Regions from separate parts of the Streptomyces sp. NPDC048718 genome, predicted to be linked through region 4. Evidence: riboswitches for the same ligand, from Rfam matches in the RefSeq annotation. Region 4 holds a riboswitch; each other region holds the start of a gene.

Region 1 (4,669 bases), on a different contig from region 4:
GATGGCGCCGGACTGGGCGAAGAGCCCGATCCGGCCGGCGGCGGGCATCTGCGGGGCGAGCGAGGCGTTCAGCCGGACGGACTCGGCCGTGTTGATGATCCCGAAGGCGTTGGGGCCGATGATCCGCATGCCGTACGAACGGGCCTGGCGCACCAGGGCTCGCTGGCGTTCACGGCCCTCGGCGCCGCTCTCCGCGTATCCGGCGGACAGGACGACCAGTCCGCGGACGCCGTGCTCGCCGCAGTCGGCAACAGCGGCGGGCACCTGGTCGGCGGGAACGGTGACGACGGCGAGGTCGACCGGCTCGCCGATGTCGGCGAGCCGGCGGCAGGCCGGAGCGCCCTCCAGGGTGTGCGGCCCCTCCCCCAGGTTCTTGTTGACGGCGTGGACGGTGCCCCGGTAGCCGGCGGCGACGAGGTTGCGCAGCACGGTCCGGCCGACCCCGCCGGGCGCGCGGCCGACGCCGATCACCGCGACCGAGCCGGGGGCCAGCAGCCGCTGGACGGAGCGGGACTCGGCGCGCTGTTCGCGGGCGCGCTGCACGGCCAGGGAGCGGTCGGTCGGCTCCAGGTCGAGGTGGAGGCGGACCGAGCCGTCCTCGAAGCTGCGCTTCTGGGTGTAGCCGGCGTCCGTGAAGACCTTGATCATCTTGGTGTTCGCGGGCAGCACCTCGGCGGCGAACCGGCGGATCCCGCGCTCGCGGGCGACCGCCGCGATGTGTTCCAGGAGGGCGGAGGCGACCCCGCGGCCCTGGTGGGCGTCCTGGACGAGGAAGGCGACCTCGGCCTCGTCGGCGGGCGCCGAGGCGGGCCGCCCGTCGGGGGCGATGCGGTCGTAGCGGACGGTGGCGATGAAGTCGTCGCCCACGGTGGCGGCGAGCCCGACCCGGTCCACGAAGTCGTGGTGGGTGAACCGGTGGACGTCCTTGGCGGACAGCCGGGGGTAGGGCGCGAAGAAGCGGTAGTACTTCGACTCGTCCGACACGTGCTCGTAGAAGCCGACCAGCCGGTCGGCGTCGTCGGCGGTGATGGGGCGGATGCGCGCGGTGCCGCCGTCCCGCAGGACCACGTCCGCCTCCCAGTGGTCGGGGTAGGCGTGTTCCGGCTGTGCGGGCTGTTCCGACGCGCTCTGCATGGGGAAAGACTACGACCGGCGCGGGGCGTTGACACGAGTGGTGACTCGGGTCGCGGCGGAGCCGTGGCACCGGTCGCGCGGCGGGCGGGCGCCGGGCGCTGTGGGGAGGGCCGGACGGGGCACCCCAGGGGCCGCCCGGCGGTTCAAGGCCGGGTCTCTCGCCACCCGTGAGAGACTGGTCTAGACAACCGCTGAGAGTTGAAGGGCAACCACATGGCTGAGCGCCGCGTCAACGTCGGCTGGGCCGAGGGCCTGCACGCCCGCCCCGCCTCCATCTTCGTCCGTGCCACCACGGCCTCCGGCATCCCCGTGACGATCGCCAAGGCCGACGGCAACCCGGTCAACGCCGCGTCCATGCTCGCGGTGCTCGGCCTGGGCGCCCAGGGCGGCGAGGAGATCGTGCTCGCCTCGGACGCCGAGGGCGCCGAGATCGCGCTCGACCGCCTCGCGAAGCTGGTCGCCGAGGGCCTCGAAGAGCTGCCCGAGACCGTCTGACCCGTCCGCCGTCACCCCGCCGTCACCCGGCGACGGTTCGGCGGCGGTTCGGCTGTTCGGCGGTTCGGCTGTTCGGCGATTAAGCGACGAGAGCCGCGCCCCTCCAGCTCCTCCGGAGGGACGCGGCTCTTCGCATGTCCGCGCCCCGCGCACACCCTGGCACCGCACTCCCGGCACCGCGACCCCGCGCACACCGAAGCCCCGGCTCCTTCGAGCCGGGGCTTCGTCACGTGATGCGCCGCGCGCGATCGCGGGATGCGATCACCCACCGGGCCACCCGGGGGACGACCGTCAGACGGCCACGCCGCGGGCCCGCAGGTACGAGATCGGGTTGATGTCCGTGCCGTACTCCGCACCGGTGCGGGCCTCGAAGTGGAGGTGCGGGCCGGTGGAGTTTCCGGAGGAACCGGAGATGCCGATCAGCTCGCCCGGGGTGACCTTCTGGCCGACGTACACGCGCAGGGCGGAGAGGTGGCCGTACTGGGTGTACGTGCCGTCGTTCATCCTGATGACGATGTTGTTGCCGTACGCGCCGCCCCAGCCGGCCTCGACGACGGTGCCCGAGCCGACCGAGACGACCTTGGTGCCGTACGCGGCGTGGAAGTCGATACCGGAGTGGTGGCCGGAGGACCACAGCGCGCCGCCGGTCTGGTAGCCGGTGGAGACGTACGAGCCGGCGACAGGGAGCTGGAAGGAGGCGAGGCGCTTACGCTCGGCGTCGCGGGCGGCGCGCTCCTTGGCCTCGCGGATCTCCTTGACGCGCTGCTCGGCCTTGCGCTTCGCCTCGGCGGCGGCCTTGGCGCGGGCGGCGGCCTGGTAGGCCTGCTTCTCCTGGGCGGCGGCCTGGGCGTCGACGTGCTTGGCGAGGGACTCCTCGGTGACCACCCGGGTGAGGCCGGTGTCCTCCAGGGAGCCGTCCTCGGCGTCGGCGGCGAGCGCCGGGGAGGCCAGAGAGCCGATGACGCCGGCACCGGCGAGAGTCGCCGCGCCGGCGATGCCCGCGCCGCGGCGCGCCATCCGGCTCGGAGCACGATGCTTCCCGGTGGCACGGGTGAACGCCATGAAAAGGCTGGTCCTTTCCTTCCCTCTCGCCTACCGGGTTAGCTGACGGGTTCGGAGCAGGAAGGTCTCCTACGGGCCCCTCCGCGAGAGAGCGAAGGCGTCCGATTCACCCCAGGGGACGTGAGGGGTCCCCGGCTCCCCAGGCTCGCGCCTGACGGGGACTCGGCGATGGCTGCCCGGTGCCGCGGACGCGGCGTCGTGCAAGGGCGGACAGCCGCATCGACGCTAGGCCGATCATCTGTCCATCGCCAAACAGAGGCGCCTCATTGTTATTCATGCCACAGGGCATTCGGCCTCACAGGCCGTCAATTCGGACATAAGGAAGGACCCTGACGAACCGGGTCGTCAGGGTCCCTCTCTCAGCCGTCCACACCGTCGGCCCGGCCGAGCCCACGGGATCGGCCGGGCCGGCCGGGTCAGGTCACTCCCCGGCCGGGTCAGGTCGGTCGGGTGGGTCGGTCGGCCGCTCAGCCGGTGACGACCGTCACCTCGCCGATCCCGAGGGCCCGCACCGGCTCCTCGATCTGTGCCGCGTCACCGACGAGCACGGTGACCAGCCGGTCCACCGGGAAGGCGTTGACCACGGCGGCCGTGGCCTCGACCGTGCCGGTCTCGGCCAGGCGCGCGTACAACTGCCCCTGGTAGTCGTCCGGGAGGTGCTGCTCGACCTGGTCGGCGAGCGTGCCCGCGACGGAGGCCGCCATCTCGTACTTGAGCGGTGCCACCCCCACCAGGTTCTGCACGGCCACATCGCGCTCGGCGTCCGTCAGACCCTCGGCGGCCAGGGTGCGCAGCACCTTCCACAGGTCGTCGAGGGCCGGGCCGGTGTTCGGCGTGTCGACCGAGCCGGTGATGGCCAGCATCGAGGCACCGTGGCCCTCGGCGTCGGAACGCACCACCTGGCCGAAGGCCCGTACCCCGTAGGTGTAGCCCTTCTCCTCGCGCAGGACGCGGTCGAGCCGGGAGGTGAGGGTGCCGCCGAGGCAGTACGTACCGAGCACCTGGGCCGGCCAGACCCGGTCGTGGCGGTCGGCGCCGATACGGCCGATGAGCAGCTGCGTCTGGACGGCGCCGGGGCGGTCCACGATGACGACCCGTCCGGTGTCGTCGGCCGTGATGCCCTGCATGGGACGCGGCGCGGCGGGCGCCCCGGTCCACACGCCCAGGGTCTCGGCGAGCAGCTTGTCCAGGTCGACCCCGGTCAGGTCGCCGACGACCACGACGGTGGCGGCGGCGGGCCGCAGGTGCGCGTCGTAGAAGGCGCGCACGGCAGCGGCGTCGATCGCCTCCACCGTCTCCTCGGTGCCCTGGCGCGGCCGGGACAGGCGCGTACCGGCCGGGAACAGCTCCTTGGAGAGCTGCTTGGCCGCCCGGCGGGCCGGGTTGGCCGCCTCGTGCGGGATCTCGTCGAGCCGGTTGCGCACCAGGCGCTCGATCTCGGACTCGGCGAACGCGGGCGCGATCAGGGCCTCGGCGAGCAGGCCGAGCGCCTTGGGCAGCCGGGAGACCGGGACCTCCAGGGAGACCCGTACGCCGGGGTGGTCGGCGTGCGCGTCAAGGGTGGCGCCGCAGCGCTCCAGCTCGGCGGCGAACTCCTCGGCGGAGTGCTGGTCGGTGCCCTCGGACAGGGCCCGGGCCATGATCGTGGCCACGCCGTCCAGGCCCTCGGGCTCGGCCTCCAGCGGGGCGTCGAGGGACACCTCGACGGCCACCACCTGCTGGCCGGGGCGGTGGCAGCGCAGCACGGTCATCCCGTTGCCGAGCGTGCCGCGCTCCGGGGCCGGGAAGGCCCAGGGCTTGGCGAGGCCCGGCTGGGGCTGCGGGTGGAACGTCATGGTTGCCAAAGACGCGGCGGCCTCGGTCACTGGTCCGCTCCCTCTTCCTCGTCGCTGTCGCTGTCGTCGGCGCCGTCGGCCGTCACCGGCTCGTAGACCAGGACGGCGCGGTTGTCCGGGCGCAGCCGGGCCTGGGCGACCTC
Region 2 (4,669 bases), on a different contig from region 4:
GAAGGCGTTCGCCGCCGGTGACACCCAGTGGGACACCTGCGCCCCGATCGCCGGGCTCCAGCACGACGGCAAGGCGCCCGCCGTCGACCCGGGCTCCGGCCCGCGACCCGGCGCGTCGCACTCTCCCGTCGCCGAGTCGAACCGCACCGACGGCCTGCCGTCCGAGGCCGGTCAGGGCAAGGGCAACCAGGGCAACGGCGGCCAGGGCAACCAGGGCCAGGGCAACCAGGGCGACCAGACCGGTCACGGCCAGGACGGCAACCAGGCCCACCAGGGGAACGGCCAGGACGGCCATGGCCAGAGCGGCCAGGGTGGCCCGTTCGGCCAGCCGCAGGGCAACCAGGGCGACCAAGGCGACCAGGGTGGTTACGGGCAGGGTGGCGGCCCGGCCGCCCCCGGTGGCTCCGTGGACTCGCACCCGGGCGGGACGGCCACCCCGGGCACCCCCGACGCCTCCGCCACCCCGGCTGCCCCGGCCACCCCGGCGCCGGCGGTCACCCCCTTCGCTCCGACCGCGCCGGGCGTCTCGCTCCCGCAGGCGCCGACCGGCCTCCTGGCCATCCCCGGCGTCCTCCAGCTGCCCGGCCTCCCGGGCGCCCCCGCCACCCCGAGCGTGCCCACGACCCCGGCCGCTCCGGCCGCCCCGGACACGTCCGTGACGCCGGGTCTGCCGACCGCGCCCGGGGCGACCACCCCGGGTCAGGCGAAGGGCGAGGCGAAGGGCCAGGACAAGGGGCAGGGGCAGGGCCAGAGCGACAGCAAGGGCAAGCACCGGGGTGACGCCGCGCCGGAAGGTACGGACGGCTCGGACGCCGCGCGTGAAGCGGGACGGCACGCCGCCCCGGCCGACACCGACGCCGACGACGCCGACGATGCCGCCGAGGGCGGGAAGGGCGGCGAAGGCAGCGCCGCCAAGGGTGCGGTCGTGGCTGGAAACGCCGTCACCGCGGACAAGGCGGACGAATACACCGTCAGACCGGGAGACAGTCTGACGGAGATCGCGCGACGTACGGGTCTCGCGGGCGGCTGGTCCGCGCTCTACGACGCCAACAAGAAGAAGCTCGGCTCCGACCCCGACCTCATCGTCCCTGGTCAGAGCCTCAAGCTGGGGTCGCAGAACTCCTCGTCCGACGAGTAGTCAGGGCCTGAATGTCCGTAATGCCGCAGTGAGATATGGATCTCTCTTGTCGAACGGGCGCACGGGCGCCGTGGGCTGTGATCGAATCGCCCCTCACCTGCGCAAACACCCCCTGACGGGGAGCAAGTAGGGGCGATTTTTCCGGGTTGATGGGCTTTGATCTTCTCCCCGGTCTGTGTCTACGGTCATGACCGCTCGCCACCGCGGGCCCCGTCGGGCGGTACGCCGAATCCTGCCGCCGGCCGATGGGAACAGTCGTCGCGTCATGCGCCGAAGGCAGGAGCGGGGGACCCAAGGTAAGCGCCGGGCCCGGCCGTTGAAACAGACGGCCGACGACCGGCTTGGGGTGGAGCCGCGTGCAAGGACACGCGGCCGGACAACTCACAGGTCCGAACCCGACAGCTCACCTCGTAGGCGTCGGTGAGGAGAATCTCCATGCTGTTTTCCGGCAAGGGCAAACACCGTCGTCCCTCCAAGGCCACCCGTGTCATCACGCTGACGAGCGTCGCGGGCGTCGCCGTCGCCGCCCCGCTGATGGCCGCGGGCAACGCCTCCGCCGCCACCGCCGCCGAGTGGGACCGCGTCGCGCAGTGCGAGTCCGGTGGCAACTGGTCCATCAACACCGGCAACGGTTACTTCGGCGGCCTCCAGTTCTCCGCGTCCACCTGGGCGGCGTACGGCGGCACCTCCTACGCCTCGCGTGCCGACCTGGCCTCGAAGACCCAGCAGATAGCCGTCGCCGAGAAGGTCCTGGCGGGCCAGGGCAAGGGCGCGTGGCCGAGCTGTGGCGTGGGCCTCTCCGGCGCCGCGTACTCGGGCTCCGCCTCGTCGTCTTCGTCGTCTTCTTCCTCGTCGTCGTCCTCGTCGTCCTCGGCGGGCACTTCCTCCTCTTCCTCGTCCTCGGCGAGCAAGAGCACCGGCTCCTCCGCCGGCTCGGCCACCGGTTCCATGACCGCGCCGCAGCGCTCCACCGAGCAGCCGACCACCCGCGGCACGCAGCGCCAGGCCCCGCAGGCCGCTCCGCAGGACGCCGCCAAGAAGACCGTCACCACCCCGACCGGCAAGAAGGTCAAGAAGGGCGACGGCGAGTACAAGGTCGTCTCCGGCGACACCCTCAGCAAGATCGCCAAGGAGAACGGCGTCAAGGGCGGCTGGCAGCAGCTGTTCAAGCTGAACAAGGACATCGTCGAGGACGCCGACCTGATCTACCCGGGCCAGCAGCTCCACCTGAAGTGAGTCGCGCGCTCGTGTGAGTCCCCACCTCTCGCGAGCGGCACCTCGCGTGGGTTCGGCGACTGTTCCCCGTGGTGACCCCGTGACCGTCCCCGATCGGCCCGGAGCGCGTGCTCCGGGCCGATCGCGGTTCGCCGTCGCGGTTCGCGGTTGCGGTTCATGGCCGCGGTTCATCGTCGCCGTTCACGGTTCGGGCTCCCCGAGCCGGCCGTCATCGGTCCGATTCCGGGTTCGCCCGCCGCTTTCCTCCGGATCAATACCGATGAGTAACCCAGGGGATTCGTCCCTATGTGCATGCCCCCGGGTCCTTTTTCGTCTTAGGGGGCGGGCGCCCGGTGGCCGTCGCCACCGCGCCGGTTAGGCTCTTGTCGCAAGGCGAACGAGACCTTGCGCATGCGTCACACTCAGCGTCACATCCCAGAAGGAGATGCTCGTGCCGTCCATCGACGTCGTCGTAGCCCGGGAAATCCTGGACTCCCGAGGCAACCCCACCGTCGAGGTCGAGGTCGGCCTCGACGACGGCAGCACGGGTCGTGCTGCCGTTCCGTCCGGCGCCTCCACCGGTGCGTTCGAGGCCCTGGAGCTTCGCGACGGTGACCCCAACCGTTACCAGGGCAAGGGTGTCGAGAAGGCCGTCCTCGCGGTCATCGAGCAGATCGGCCCGGAGCTTGTCGGCTACGACGCCACCGAGCAGCGCCTGATCGACCAGGCCATGTTCGACCTGGACGCGACCCCGGACAAGTCCTCGCTCGGCGCCAACGCCATCCTCGGCGTCTCCCTCGCCGTCGCGCACGCCGCCTCCGAGGCGTCGGACCTGCCGCTCTTCCGCTACCTCGGCGGCCCGAACGCGCACCTGCTGCCCGTTCCGATGATGAACATCCTGAACGGCGGCTCGCACGCCGACTCCAACGTGGACATCCAGGAGTTCATGATCGCGCCGATCGGCGCGGAGTCCTTCTCCGAGGCCCTGCGCTGGGGCACCGAGGTCTACCACACCCTCAAGAAGGTCCTGAAGGACAAGGGTCTGTCGACCGGCCTCGGCGACGAGGGCGGCTTCGCCCCGAACCTGGGCTCCAACCGTGAGGCCCTCGACCTCATCCTGGAGGCCATCAAGCAGGCCGGCTACGTGCCCGGCAAGGACATCGCGCTCGCGCTCGACTGCGCCGCCTCCGAGTTCTACAAGGACGGCGTGTACGAGTTCGAGGGCAAGTCCCGCTCGGCCGCCGAGATGACCGAGTACTACGAGGAGCTGGTCGCGGCCTACCCGCTGGTCTCCATCGAGGACCCGCTGTTCGAGGACGACTGGGCCGGCTGGAAGGTCATCACCGACAAGCTCGGCGCCAAGGTCCAGCTCGTGGGCGACGACCTGTTCGTCACCAACCCGGAGCGTCTGGCCCGCGGCATCGAGGAGGGCTCCGCCAACGCCCTCCTGGTCAAGGTCAACCAGATCGGTTCGCTGACCGAGACCCTGGACGCCGTCGAGCTGGCCCAGCGCAGCGGCTTCAAGTGCATGATGTCCCACCGCTCCGGCGAGACCGAGGACGTCACCATCGCCGATCTGGCCGTCGCCACCAACTGCGGCCAGATCAAGACCGGTGCCCCGGCCCGCTCCGAGCGCGTCGCCAAGTACAACCAGCTGCTGCGCATCGAGGAGATCCTCGACGACGCCGCGGTCTACGCCGGCCGCAGCGCCTTCCCGCGCTACAAGGGCTGACACCCGGGCGGGCCCGCGCCCGGCGCGGGTGATCTCCCGTCAGGGCCGATCTCCCGTCAAGGGTGATCCCCGGCAGGACCGATCCCCGGCAGGGGTGATCCTCCCGCCAGGGCCGATCCCTCGCCGGGGGCGATGTCCCGTCAGGGCCGATCTTCGGCTCGCCGCTTCCGTCCGTCCCCGCACCCGGTCCCGTACCGTGTGCGGGGACGTACGTTTGACCGGCCCGCGCCACGCCGCGCCGACACGCGCGCGCGTGAGTGCGTGCGTGCGTGCGTGTGGCCGTACCGGCGCACGGCGGACCGCGACGGATCGGTGTCGTACCGACGCGGACCGGCGCGGATCGGCGAAGGACCGCGACGGACGCGACGGGCCGCGACGTATGGCGCGACGGATGGGGAGACGCAGGACATGGCCGTGAAGGACCGGGACCGGTTCTCGACCGCGACCCGGATCAGGCTGCTCGGCGAGCAGACCGCCGCCCGTGTCTACCGTTCCCAGACCCGCCGCCAGGACCGCCGCTCCCGGCTCACGGGACGCGCCGCGTTCCTCGCGCTCGTCGTCTGTTCCATGGTGGTGGCGCTCGC
Region 3 (4,669 bases), on a different contig from region 4:
GGCTGTCGGCGACATGGCCGGAGACCCGGGCGATGGCCGCCTCGCGGCGGTCGACCAGGGCCTGCCGGCGGCGGACCAGCGGGGCGACCCCGAAGGCGGTGAGGACGATCATCGCCAGCAGGCCGACGACGAGCAGGGGTTCGTACGTCCACAGCACCACCGACGCGAACACGAGCGGGACGAAGCTGCCCATCACACTGAAGGTGAGGGTGTCGACGAACTGCTCGAAGCGGGAGGCGAAGCTGAGAACTCGCTTGGTCAGCGAGCCGGCGAAGTTGTCGTGGAAGAACGTGGCGTCCTTGGCGAAGAGTTCGTCCATGCCGACGATGTAGAGATGCTCGATGCCATGGGCGTCGAGCCGGTTCAGACAGTGCAGCCCGACGCGCCACAGACCCTCGGAGAACAGCAGGACCCCGGCGAATCCGAGGACGTACGGCAGCAGGGCGCCGACCCCGGAGCCCGCGCCCGCGTCACCGGCGATCCGCCCGACGACCTTGGCGACGATCAGTGGCGCGACGTAGGCGATGCCGATGTTGCCCAGCGCCGGAAGCAGCATCGCGGGCACGGTCCACCGGCGCAGCCGGGACAGTTCCCGTCCGTAGTGACGTAGGGCGAGCAGCACCGCCCCCTTGCCGGGGGTGACACGCGTCGATTCAGACAATTCCATCCCAACCCTGCTGTGTCGGACCGACAGGACAGGGTCCGCAGTCTCCCTCGCCCCGCCCGCGCGGTCCACGCGTTTTCTCCCCGGGGCGGGGGCGGGCGGCGCGATCCGGCCGGTGGCGGAGGGGAAGGAAGGGGAAGCAGTCGCCCGGGAGGCGGAAGGGAGAGGGGCGTGGTCGGCCGCGGTACGGGGCGGCGGGGTCCGGGCGGCGGGTCAGCCGGGGTACGCGGTCGCGGGGTCCGGGCGGGTCAGCCCGCGCCCGGGAAGGCGGCGCGCGGCGTGACGTCCGTGCCGGTGAAGGGCCAGGCCGCTATGTCGCGGTAGTGGATCGGGCCGGGGCCGCGTCCTATGTTGCTGCCGACCAGGTGCAGCCGTCCGGCGGGCCAGTGGCGTCCGGTGAAGCCGGCCAGGCCCGCCGCGACCTCGACGGCCGAGACGGTGTCGCCGCGCCGGGCCCGCGCCAGAGTGAGGTGTGGGCGCAGCGGGCGGCCCTCGAAGGGGATGCCGCAGCCGCGGACGGTGGCGCGGACGTCGTCGGCGAGGAGGTGCAGTCCGGCGAGGTCGCCGTCGACACCGGTCCACAGCACCCGCTCGTCGAAGTGCCCGCCGCCGTGCAGCGCCAGCTCCAGGGGGCGGCGCGTCGCGGCGATCTCCTGGAGCGGGGGCCGCAGGAGCGGCACGGCCGCGACCGGCAGCTCACCGAGGAAGGCCAGGGTGATGTGCCAGTCCTCGATGCGGTTCCACCGCATGGCGGGGTACGCCTCGTAGGCGGGCCGCAGCTCCCGCGCCAGTTCGTCCTTCGCTTCGTCGGGCGGCGCCAGGGCGATGAACACCCGAACGGTCGCACCCTGGGGCTGTGCGTTCACGGAGGACTTCGTACCTCGTCTTGTGCCGCGCGGTCCATTCCGCGCCTGCGCGCCCCGGGTCGGAGGGACCCGGGGCGCGCAGTGCGAGGATGCGTACGGTGAGTGCGCGGACGCGATCAGTAGGCGCTGTTGACGTTGTCGATCGAGCCGTAGCGGTCGGCGGCGTAGTTGCACGCGGCGACGATGTTGGCGACCGGGTCGTACTGGTCGAACTTGGTACCGGCGATGTGGTACGCCGCGAAGGTCGGGTAGATCACCTGGAGCAGGCCCTTGGAGGGGACACCGTTGACGGCGTTGATGTCCCAGTTGTTGATCGCCAGCGGGTTGCCGGAGGACTCGCGCATCACGTTCTTGTAGATGCCGTTATAGGTACCCGGGATGTTGTGCTTGTCCATGATGTCGAGGGACTCACGGATCCAGCCGTCGAGGTTGTTCGCGTAGGTCTTCACGGCGGCCGTGGCCGCCTGCACGACGGCGGGGGCGACGGTGAGGGTCAGGCCCGGGCGGATGTGCGTGGGGTCGGCACCGATGGCCGACTTGTTGTCCTCGTAGATCTTCTGCCAGCCGCCCGTCACCGCGTACTTCGCGGCGATGCCGGAGAGCGTGTCGCCGACGACCACGGAGTGGTGGAGGGGGGCGGCGGCGACGGCCGTCTTCTCGGCCGTGACGGCCTGGGGAGTGGCCGCGGCGGCGCCCGTGGCGCCGATCAGGGGCAGGGCGACGGCGGCGGCGCCCGCCAGGGCGATACCGCGGGTGAGCTGGGCGCGTCGGGGCGTCCGGATTCCACGCATGGCGAATGTCCTCTCCTCCGCCTGCGAGGTGAGCTGTCGGGTTCGGGCAGGAGATGCCCGGTCGCGCCGTGGCGCGACTTCACCCCAAGCCGGATCCGGAACACCGGAGCCGGCGGAGAACCTGGGTCCCCCGCTCCTGCCGGGTGGTGGTGGGTGATGTCCGGACGGCGGCAGGATTCGGCGTTCCGTCTGGCTGAGGCGTGACCGTATGCGAAAAGGAAGACCGAAAACAAGATGAAAAGAGACAGTAAAGATCGTCTATAGATGATTCGAAAGAATGATCTTTTCCGTCCGATCAGCCGACCCGTCAATCGCTTTCCGAAAACCTCGAATTGACGGCACGCCAGCGCCTGGCGGGCGGGACCGGCCGTGACCTGAATCACTTACGGCACAATGACGCCAAGGCGGGCTTAACGCTCGATATCGACACTGAAGAGAAATATCGCAATATTGTCCGTTTTGTAGCGCTTTGGATCGCCCTTGCCGTCCACACTCCCGTGCCGAGCGGAGCGGGGCGCCGATCAGCCCGGGGGCCGGTCCGAGCCGGCTCCGCGGCCGATTCCGTGACCGGTTCCACGAACGCCCCACCCCGCTCCCCCGGCCACTCCGCACCGGATCGTCCCTGGTGAACGACACCAAAAGAAGTGTTTGACAGTTACCGGAAGGGCCTCGATACTCCTGGCCATGCCCGACAACAAGAGACGTGCGGAGCTGAGCGGCCTGCGCGCGCTGGCTCATCCCCTGCGGCTGCGGCTGCTGTCCCTGCTCACCGCGAACGCCATGAGCGCCAGCGAGGCGGCGCGCGAGCTGGGCGAGTCCCAGGCGAACGTCAGCTACCACATGCGCCATCTGCTGGCCGCCGGTCTGCTGGAGCTGGCCGAGGAGACGTCCGTACGCGGCGGGCGGGCCAAGCGATACCGGCACGACCCGGCGAGCGGCGAGGCCGTACCCGGCGGATCGCTCGACGACTACACGGTCCTGGCCGCCGCCGTCGCCGAGGAGCTGCAGCGCCGCAGCCGCGAACTGGTCCCCAGAACACCGGGCGCGTTCACCGACGCCGAGCTGTGGCTGCGCCCCGAGGCGTGGGAGCGCGTCCGGCACCTCGCCAAGGAACTGGGCGTGCTGATGCACGACGCCGCGCAGGCACCCCACACGCCCGGGACCGTCCGGGCCAGCGCGACGGTCCTGCTGTTCGAGATGGCCCAAAGGGAGGCGGCGGAGTGAGCGCCCGGACCGGGAAGTCCTCCGTGCCGGCTCCCCTGCGCCACCGGAGCTTTCGCCAGCTGGTGGCCGGACGCACGCTGACGCACTGCGCCAATGCCATGGCCCCCATCGCCCTGGCCTTCGCCGTCCTGGACCTGACCGGCTCCGCGATCGACGTCGGGCTCGTCGTCGGCGCGCGGTCGGTCGCCAATGTCCTCCTCGTCCTCTTCGGCGGCATCCTCGCCGACCGGGTGCCGCGCGCCCTCATCCTTCAGGGCTCCAGCCTGGCGGCCGCCGCCGCGCAGGCGGCGGCCGCACTGGCCCTGCTCACCGGCTCCGCCTCGCTCGGGGTGCTCGTCGCGCTGAGTGTGGTCAACGGCGCCGTGTCCGCCCTGTCCATGCCCGCGTCGGCCTCGCTGGTCCCGCAGACCGTGCCGGCCGGGGAACTGCGCCCCGCCAACGCGCTGAGCCGGATGGGCGTGAACCTCGGCATGATCGCCGGCGCCTCCGGCGGCGGCATGGTCACGGCGTTCGCCGGTTCGGGGTGGGGCATGGCGGCCGACGCCGTCCTGTTCACCGCCGCCGCGTTCGCGTACCACGGCGTACACGTGCCCCGGCCCGTGGCGGCCCAGGGCACGCCCACCCGGCCGCTGCGTGAACTGCGGGAAGGATGGCGGGAGTTCACCGCGCGGACCTGGGTGTGGGTGGTGGTCCTGCAGTTCTTCGTGGTCAACGCCGTGACGGCGGGCGGTATCCAGGTGCTCGGGCCGACGCTCGCGAACAGCGTGTACGGGCGCACCGCCTGGGGCCTGGTGCTGGCCACCCAGATGGCGGGCGCGCTCATCGGCGGCTTCCTGGTGGGCCGTTCCCGCTCCCGGCACGCTCTGCGGATCGGGGTGACCGTGGTGGTGCTCGACGCCCTGCCCCTGCTCGCGCTGGCCGAGGCGGCGCCCCTGGCGCTGCTGGTGGGGGCGATGTTCGTGAACGGTCTCGCGCTGGAGCAGTTCGGGGTCGCCTGGGATCTGTCGCTCCAGGAGAACGTGCCGGCCGACCGGCTGGCGCGGGTCTACTCGTACGACATGCTCGGCTCGATCCTCGCGCTGCCCCTCGGCGAGATGACGGCGGGTGTCCTCTCCGAACGGTTC
Region 4 (4,669 bases):
CGCTGGCCGGGCAGCTGCGGATCACCGCCTGGTGCGCGGCGCGGCTGACCCGCGAGCGGTGTCTGGTGCTCGGGCTCGCCCTCATGGGGGCGGCCTTCCTCCTTCCGGCGGCGCTGGGCCGGGCCCTGGTGGGGCTGCTGCTGTGCGCGGCGGTGCTGGCGGTGGCGAACGCCGTGCTCTACCCGTACGAGATGGACACCGTCGTCGCGCTGTCCAGGGGCCGCTGGGTGGCCACCCACTACGGGCTCTACAACACCGTCTGCGGGATCGGTATCACCCTGGGGAATCTGGGGACGGGTGTCCTCCTTGACACGACCGGCTGGTCGGCGGCGCCCTGGCTGGTGCTGTGCGCGGTCGGCCTCGGGTGCGCGGCGGCGATGGCGGCGCTCGCGCGCGGCGGACGGTTGACCGCCGCGACCACCGCGACCACCGCGACCGCCGCCACGGAGGTGGAGGCAGGGGCGGACGCCGACGAGGTCAGGGACGCGGAGGCGGTCACGGACCCGGCCGCGGGCCCGGATCCGGCGGTACGCCGTACGGCGGAAGAGGAGTCGCCGGACGCCACCGCCTGACCGCACCCTGGGGAGGAGCACGAGGAGCACGAGGAGCACGAGGAGCGCGGGGAGCCCCGGGAGCCAGGGAGGACGAGGAGCACAGGTGGCGCGAGCGGCGGTGCGGCGCGGGCGAAGCCGGGACCGGGGCGAGGGCCGGCGCCGGGGGAACGGCGGCGACCCCGGCTCGTACGACGGTCCGTACCGCGGTGTCCGGCGTTTTCTGCGGGCGCTCCCGGCGCTGGTGATCGCGGGCGGGGTGGCATATGACCTGCTGACCCCGCCCATGTACACGGCGGCGCCGCTCCTTCCCGCGGCGCCGCTGATCGCCGCCCCGTTCTTCTCGACCCGTACCACCCTGCTGACCGGCCTCGCCGCCGTCATGGCCAGTACGGGCCTGCTCTTCTTCCACAAGGAGACGAACGACGTCGTCTCGATCACGGAGACGCTCACCGTCGCCACGGTCTCCGCGCTCGCGGTGCTGATCAGCCGGGTGGTCCAGCGCAGCGGCGAGCGGCTGGCCTCGGCCCGGGTGGTCGCGGAGGCGGCGCAGCGGGCGGTGCTGCCCGAGCCGGAGGAGCGGATCCGCGGGCTGCGGATCGCGGCCCGGTACGAGGCGGCGCAGGCGGGCGCGTTCATCGGCGGCGACCTGTTCGCGGTCCAGGGCACCCCGCACGGGGTACGGGTGGTGGTCGGCGACGTACGGGGCAAGGGGATGGACGCGGTGGAGGCGGTGGCGGTCGTCATCGGGGCGTTCCGGGAGGCGGCCGAGCAGGAGGCGACGCTGGCGGGGGTCGCGGCGCGGCTCGAACGGGCACTGGCCCGGGAGGGCGAACGGCGCGACGACCTCGACGCGTTCGAGGGCTTCACGACGGCCGTCCTCGCGGAGTTCCCCGGGGCTCCGGCGGACCCGGCGAGGCCGCGCGGGCCCGGGGAATGCGCCGGGTTCGTCCGGGTGATCAACCGGGGGCATCCCGAGCCGCTGCTGCTGTACGCCGACGGGGCGCTGCTGCCGCTCCGGCCGAGCGTGCCGGCGCTGCCACTGGGGCTGGGGGACGTGGCCGCGTGGCCGGACCGGGCCGACGAGACGCCGTATCCGCCGGGCGCGACGCTGCTGTTCTACACGGACGGGCTGTCGGAGGCGCGGGACGCGCACGGGGTCTTCTACGATCCGGCGAAGCGGCTCGCGGGACGGATCTTCCCGGGGCCGGAGGAACTCCTCGACGCCCTGGTGGCGGACGTGCGCCGGCACACGGGCGGCGGGACGACGGACGACATGGCGCTGCTCGCGGTGGCCCGGCCCGGGGTGGGGGAGCCGGAGCGGCGGCGGACGATGCCGGTGGTGCCGGCGGACGGCCCGAGGGCGCATGAGACGCATGAGGCGAATGAGGTGGATGGGGCGGATGGGGTGCGCGGGGCGGGCGAGGCGGGCAGTCTGCCCGGGACCGGCCTACCGGAGGGCGGCGAGGGCGACCAGGGTGATGACAGGGTGTAGTCGAGAGATCTCCCTCAGGTAACGACTGAGGCACCGTCATATGCAAGGTGTTCGTCGAAACCTTTCTGAAGAGGCCTCAACTTGGGCTATTCCCTCCCATTTCAATGAATGATCACAGGGGACGGCTTGGAATCCCTCACCCGCGTCTATTAACGTTCGATAACGCAGCGCGGTCGTCCCAGCCGTCGCAAGAGGCGGCACCGTGCGCACGCGCCGAATCCCGTCAGGGAACCGGGGAACCACCACATGGGGTGAATCGGGCCCCGCCGCACCCGTGCGGCTCGCCCGTAGGAGACCTTCCTGCTCCGAACCCGTCAGCTAACCCGGTAGGCGAGAAGGAAGGAAAGGAGAGCGCCTCCGTGGCGTCCAACCCCCCCACTCCGCAAGCCCCCTTCTCCCCGTATGGCCCGTACGACCCGAATGATTCGTACGACTTGAACGACGCGTACGACCCGAATGGCGCGTACGACCCGAACGACTCGTACAACTCGTACGGTGCCTACGACGGTCCTGGCGGGACCGAGAGCACGGCCGGGGTGACCGGGACGGCCGAGGAGTGGAACCCCACCGAGGACTCCCTGCGGGCCCAGAGCCGTTCCGGCGGCCGGCACCGCGTCGCCAAGCGCTCCAACTTTGCCCGCTCCTCCACCGTGCTCGGCGTCGGTGTGATCGCCGCCGTCGGCGCCGGCGGCCTGGCCTCCGCGCAGCAGAAGCCGCCGGTCTCCATAGCCCTGCCGGACGTCGGCCTGCCGGACGTCAAGCTGCCCGACGTGTCCGAACTCCCGGGCGTCGGACGGCTGATGAACGGTGACGCGAAGAAGGGCGACTCCGCCGCCGTCGCGGGCAACGCCAACACCCAGCCGCTCACCGCGCTCACGTACACCACCCCTGCCGACGAGGCCGCCCCCGCCGGCGGCGCCGAGGCCGGTGCTCAGCCGCAGACGCAGACCGCGGCCGACGCGGGCGAGGCACTGCGCGCCCGCATCCTCCAGCAGGCCGAGCAGCAGCACGCGGCCGCCGACGCCGCCGAGAAGGCCGCGGCGGAGACGGCGGCGGCGGAGAAGGCCGCCGCCGAAGCCGGTGCCAAGGCCGACGCCGCCGAGAAGGCCGCCGCCGAGGCTAAGAAGAAGGCCGAGGCGGAAGCCAAGGCGAAGGCCGCGGCGAAGGCGGAGGCCGAGCGCCTGGCCAAGCTCGCCGCCAGCTTCGCGCTGCCGACCTCGTCGTACGTGCTGACCTCCACCTACGGCGTGCCCGGCTCGATGTGGTCCTCCGGCTATCACACCGGTCTGGACTTCGCCGCGCCCACCGGTACGCCGGTCAAGGCCGTGCACGGCGGCACCGTCAAGTCGGCCGCCTGGTCCGGCGCGTACGGCTACCGCATCGTCCTCGAACTCGAGGACGGCACCGAGATCTGGTACTGCCACCTGTCCTCGATGACCGCGGGCGTCGGGCAGTCCGTCGGCACCGGCGAGACCATCGGCCGGGTCGGCGCCACCGGCAACGTGACCGGCCCGCACCTCCACCTGGAGGTCCACACCGGGGACGGCTCCCGCCTGGACCCGGCGTCCTGGCTTCGCTCCAAGGGCCTGACCGTCTGACCTCCCCGGGGCGCCCCGAGGCCCTCCGAGGTTCCCCGGGCCGCCCGGATTCCTCGGGATTCTTCGGCCTACGCCCCTGTGCGCCTTCCGAGCCGCCCGGCCCCTGTCGGTGTGACAGGGGCCGAAGAGGCGGGCATGGAAACGGAGCGGGCCCGGACGCGCGGGGGGAAGATCGACCCATGACTTCCCTTCGCCGACTGGGCACTTCCGATCTGCACGTCTTCCCGCTCTCCCTCGGGGGCAACGTCTTCGGCTGGACCGCCGACGAGGAGGGCTCCTTCGCCGTCCTCGACGCCTACGCCGCCGCGGGCGGCAACTTCGTCGACACCGCCGACGTCTACTCGCAATGGGTCGAGGGCCACGAGGGCGGCGAGTCCGAGACCGTCATCGGCCACTGGCTGGCCTCGCGCGGCAACCGTTCCGACATCCTCGTCGCCACCAAGGCCGGTTCCCACGCCGACTACAAGGGGCTCCGGCCGGAGACGATCAAGGCCGCCGCCGAGCAGTCCCTGCGCCGTCTCGGCACCGACTACATCGACCTCTACTACACGCACTTCGACGACGAGTCCGTCCCGGTCGAGGACATCGTCACCGCCCTCGACGCGCTGGTGAAGGAGGGCAAGGTCCGGGCCGTCGCCGCCTCCAACATCTCGGCGGAACGGCTGCGCGCCTCCCTCGACTTCGCCGAGGCGGAGAACCTCACCGGGTACGTGGCCCTCCAGCCGCACTACAACCTGGTCTCCCGCGACACCTACGAGGGACCGCTCCAGGACACCGCCGAGGCCGCCGGACTCGCGGCCGTGCCGTACTTCGGGCTCGCGTCGGGCTTCCTCACCGGCAAGTACCGGCCGGGCCGCACCGTCGACAGCGCCCGCTCCCAGCGGCCGCTCGAACTGCTCGGGACGGAACGCGGACAGCGGGTGCTCACCGCGCTCGACAAGGTCGCCGAGGCCCATGACGCCGAGGTCGCCTCCGTGGCCCTGGCCTGGCTGGCCTCCCGGCCGACCGTGGTCGCCCCGATCGCC

The links. Region 4 has a riboswitch for cyclic di-AMP ahead of ACGFRB_RS21210 (M23 family metallopeptidase). Riboswitches for the same ligand answer to the same signal wherever they lie in the genome.
Positions count from the first base shown of each region.
Region 1: another riboswitch for cyclic di-AMP. It lies ahead of ACGFRB_RS12990 (M23 family metallopeptidase); the one in region 4 lies ahead of ACGFRB_RS21210 (M23 family metallopeptidase).
Region 2: another riboswitch for cyclic di-AMP. It lies ahead of ACGFRB_RS31885 (transglycosylase family protein); the one in region 4 lies ahead of ACGFRB_RS21210 (M23 family metallopeptidase).
Region 3: another riboswitch for cyclic di-AMP. It lies ahead of ACGFRB_RS23095 (transglycosylase SLT domain-containing protein); the one in region 4 lies ahead of ACGFRB_RS21210 (M23 family metallopeptidase).

Region 1 covers NZ_JBICVG010000006.1:36,636-41,304, reverse strand. The annotation lists gene ACGFRB_RS13000 (GNAT family N-acetyltransferase) at 1-1,134, opposite strand, end outside; gene ACGFRB_RS12995 (HPr family phosphocarrier protein) at 1,348-1,629, shown strand; gene ACGFRB_RS12990 (M23 family metallopeptidase) at 1,921-2,691, opposite strand; cyclic di-AMP (ydaO/yuaA leader) riboswitch at 2,704-2,869, opposite strand; gene ACGFRB_RS12985 (M16 family metallopeptidase) at 3,159-4,526, opposite strand; gene ACGFRB_RS12980 (pitrilysin family protein) at 4,553-4,669, opposite strand, start outside.
Region 2 covers NZ_JBICVG010000025.1:50,870-55,538, reverse strand. The annotation lists gene ACGFRB_RS31890 (transglycosylase family protein) at 1-1,138, shown strand, start outside; cyclic di-AMP (ydaO/yuaA leader) riboswitch at 1,397-1,570, shown strand; gene ACGFRB_RS31885 (transglycosylase family protein) at 1,574-2,374, shown strand; gene eno (phosphopyruvate hydratase) at 2,805-4,085, shown strand; gene ACGFRB_RS31875 (septum formation initiator family protein) at 4,494-4,669, shown strand, end outside.
Region 3 covers NZ_JBICVG010000012.1:157,225-161,893, reverse strand. The annotation lists gene ACGFRB_RS23105 (ABC transporter ATP-binding protein) at 1-667, opposite strand, end outside; gene thpR (RNA 2',3'-cyclic phosphodiesterase) at 913-1,530, opposite strand; gene ACGFRB_RS23095 (transglycosylase SLT domain-containing protein) at 1,647-2,321, opposite strand; cyclic di-AMP (ydaO/yuaA leader) riboswitch at 2,325-2,483, opposite strand; gene ACGFRB_RS23090 (helix-turn-helix domain-containing protein) at 3,006-3,545, shown strand; gene ACGFRB_RS23085 (MFS transporter) at 3,542-4,669, shown strand, end outside.
Region 4 covers NZ_JBICVG010000010.1:264,361-269,029, forward strand. The annotation lists gene ACGFRB_RS21200 (MFS transporter) at 1-572, shown strand, start outside; gene ACGFRB_RS21205 (PP2C family protein-serine/threonine phosphatase) at 658-2,046, shown strand; cyclic di-AMP (ydaO/yuaA leader) riboswitch at 2,248-2,394, shown strand; gene ACGFRB_RS21210 (M23 family metallopeptidase) at 2,406-3,644, shown strand; gene ACGFRB_RS21215 (aldo/keto reductase) at 3,824-4,669, shown strand, end outside.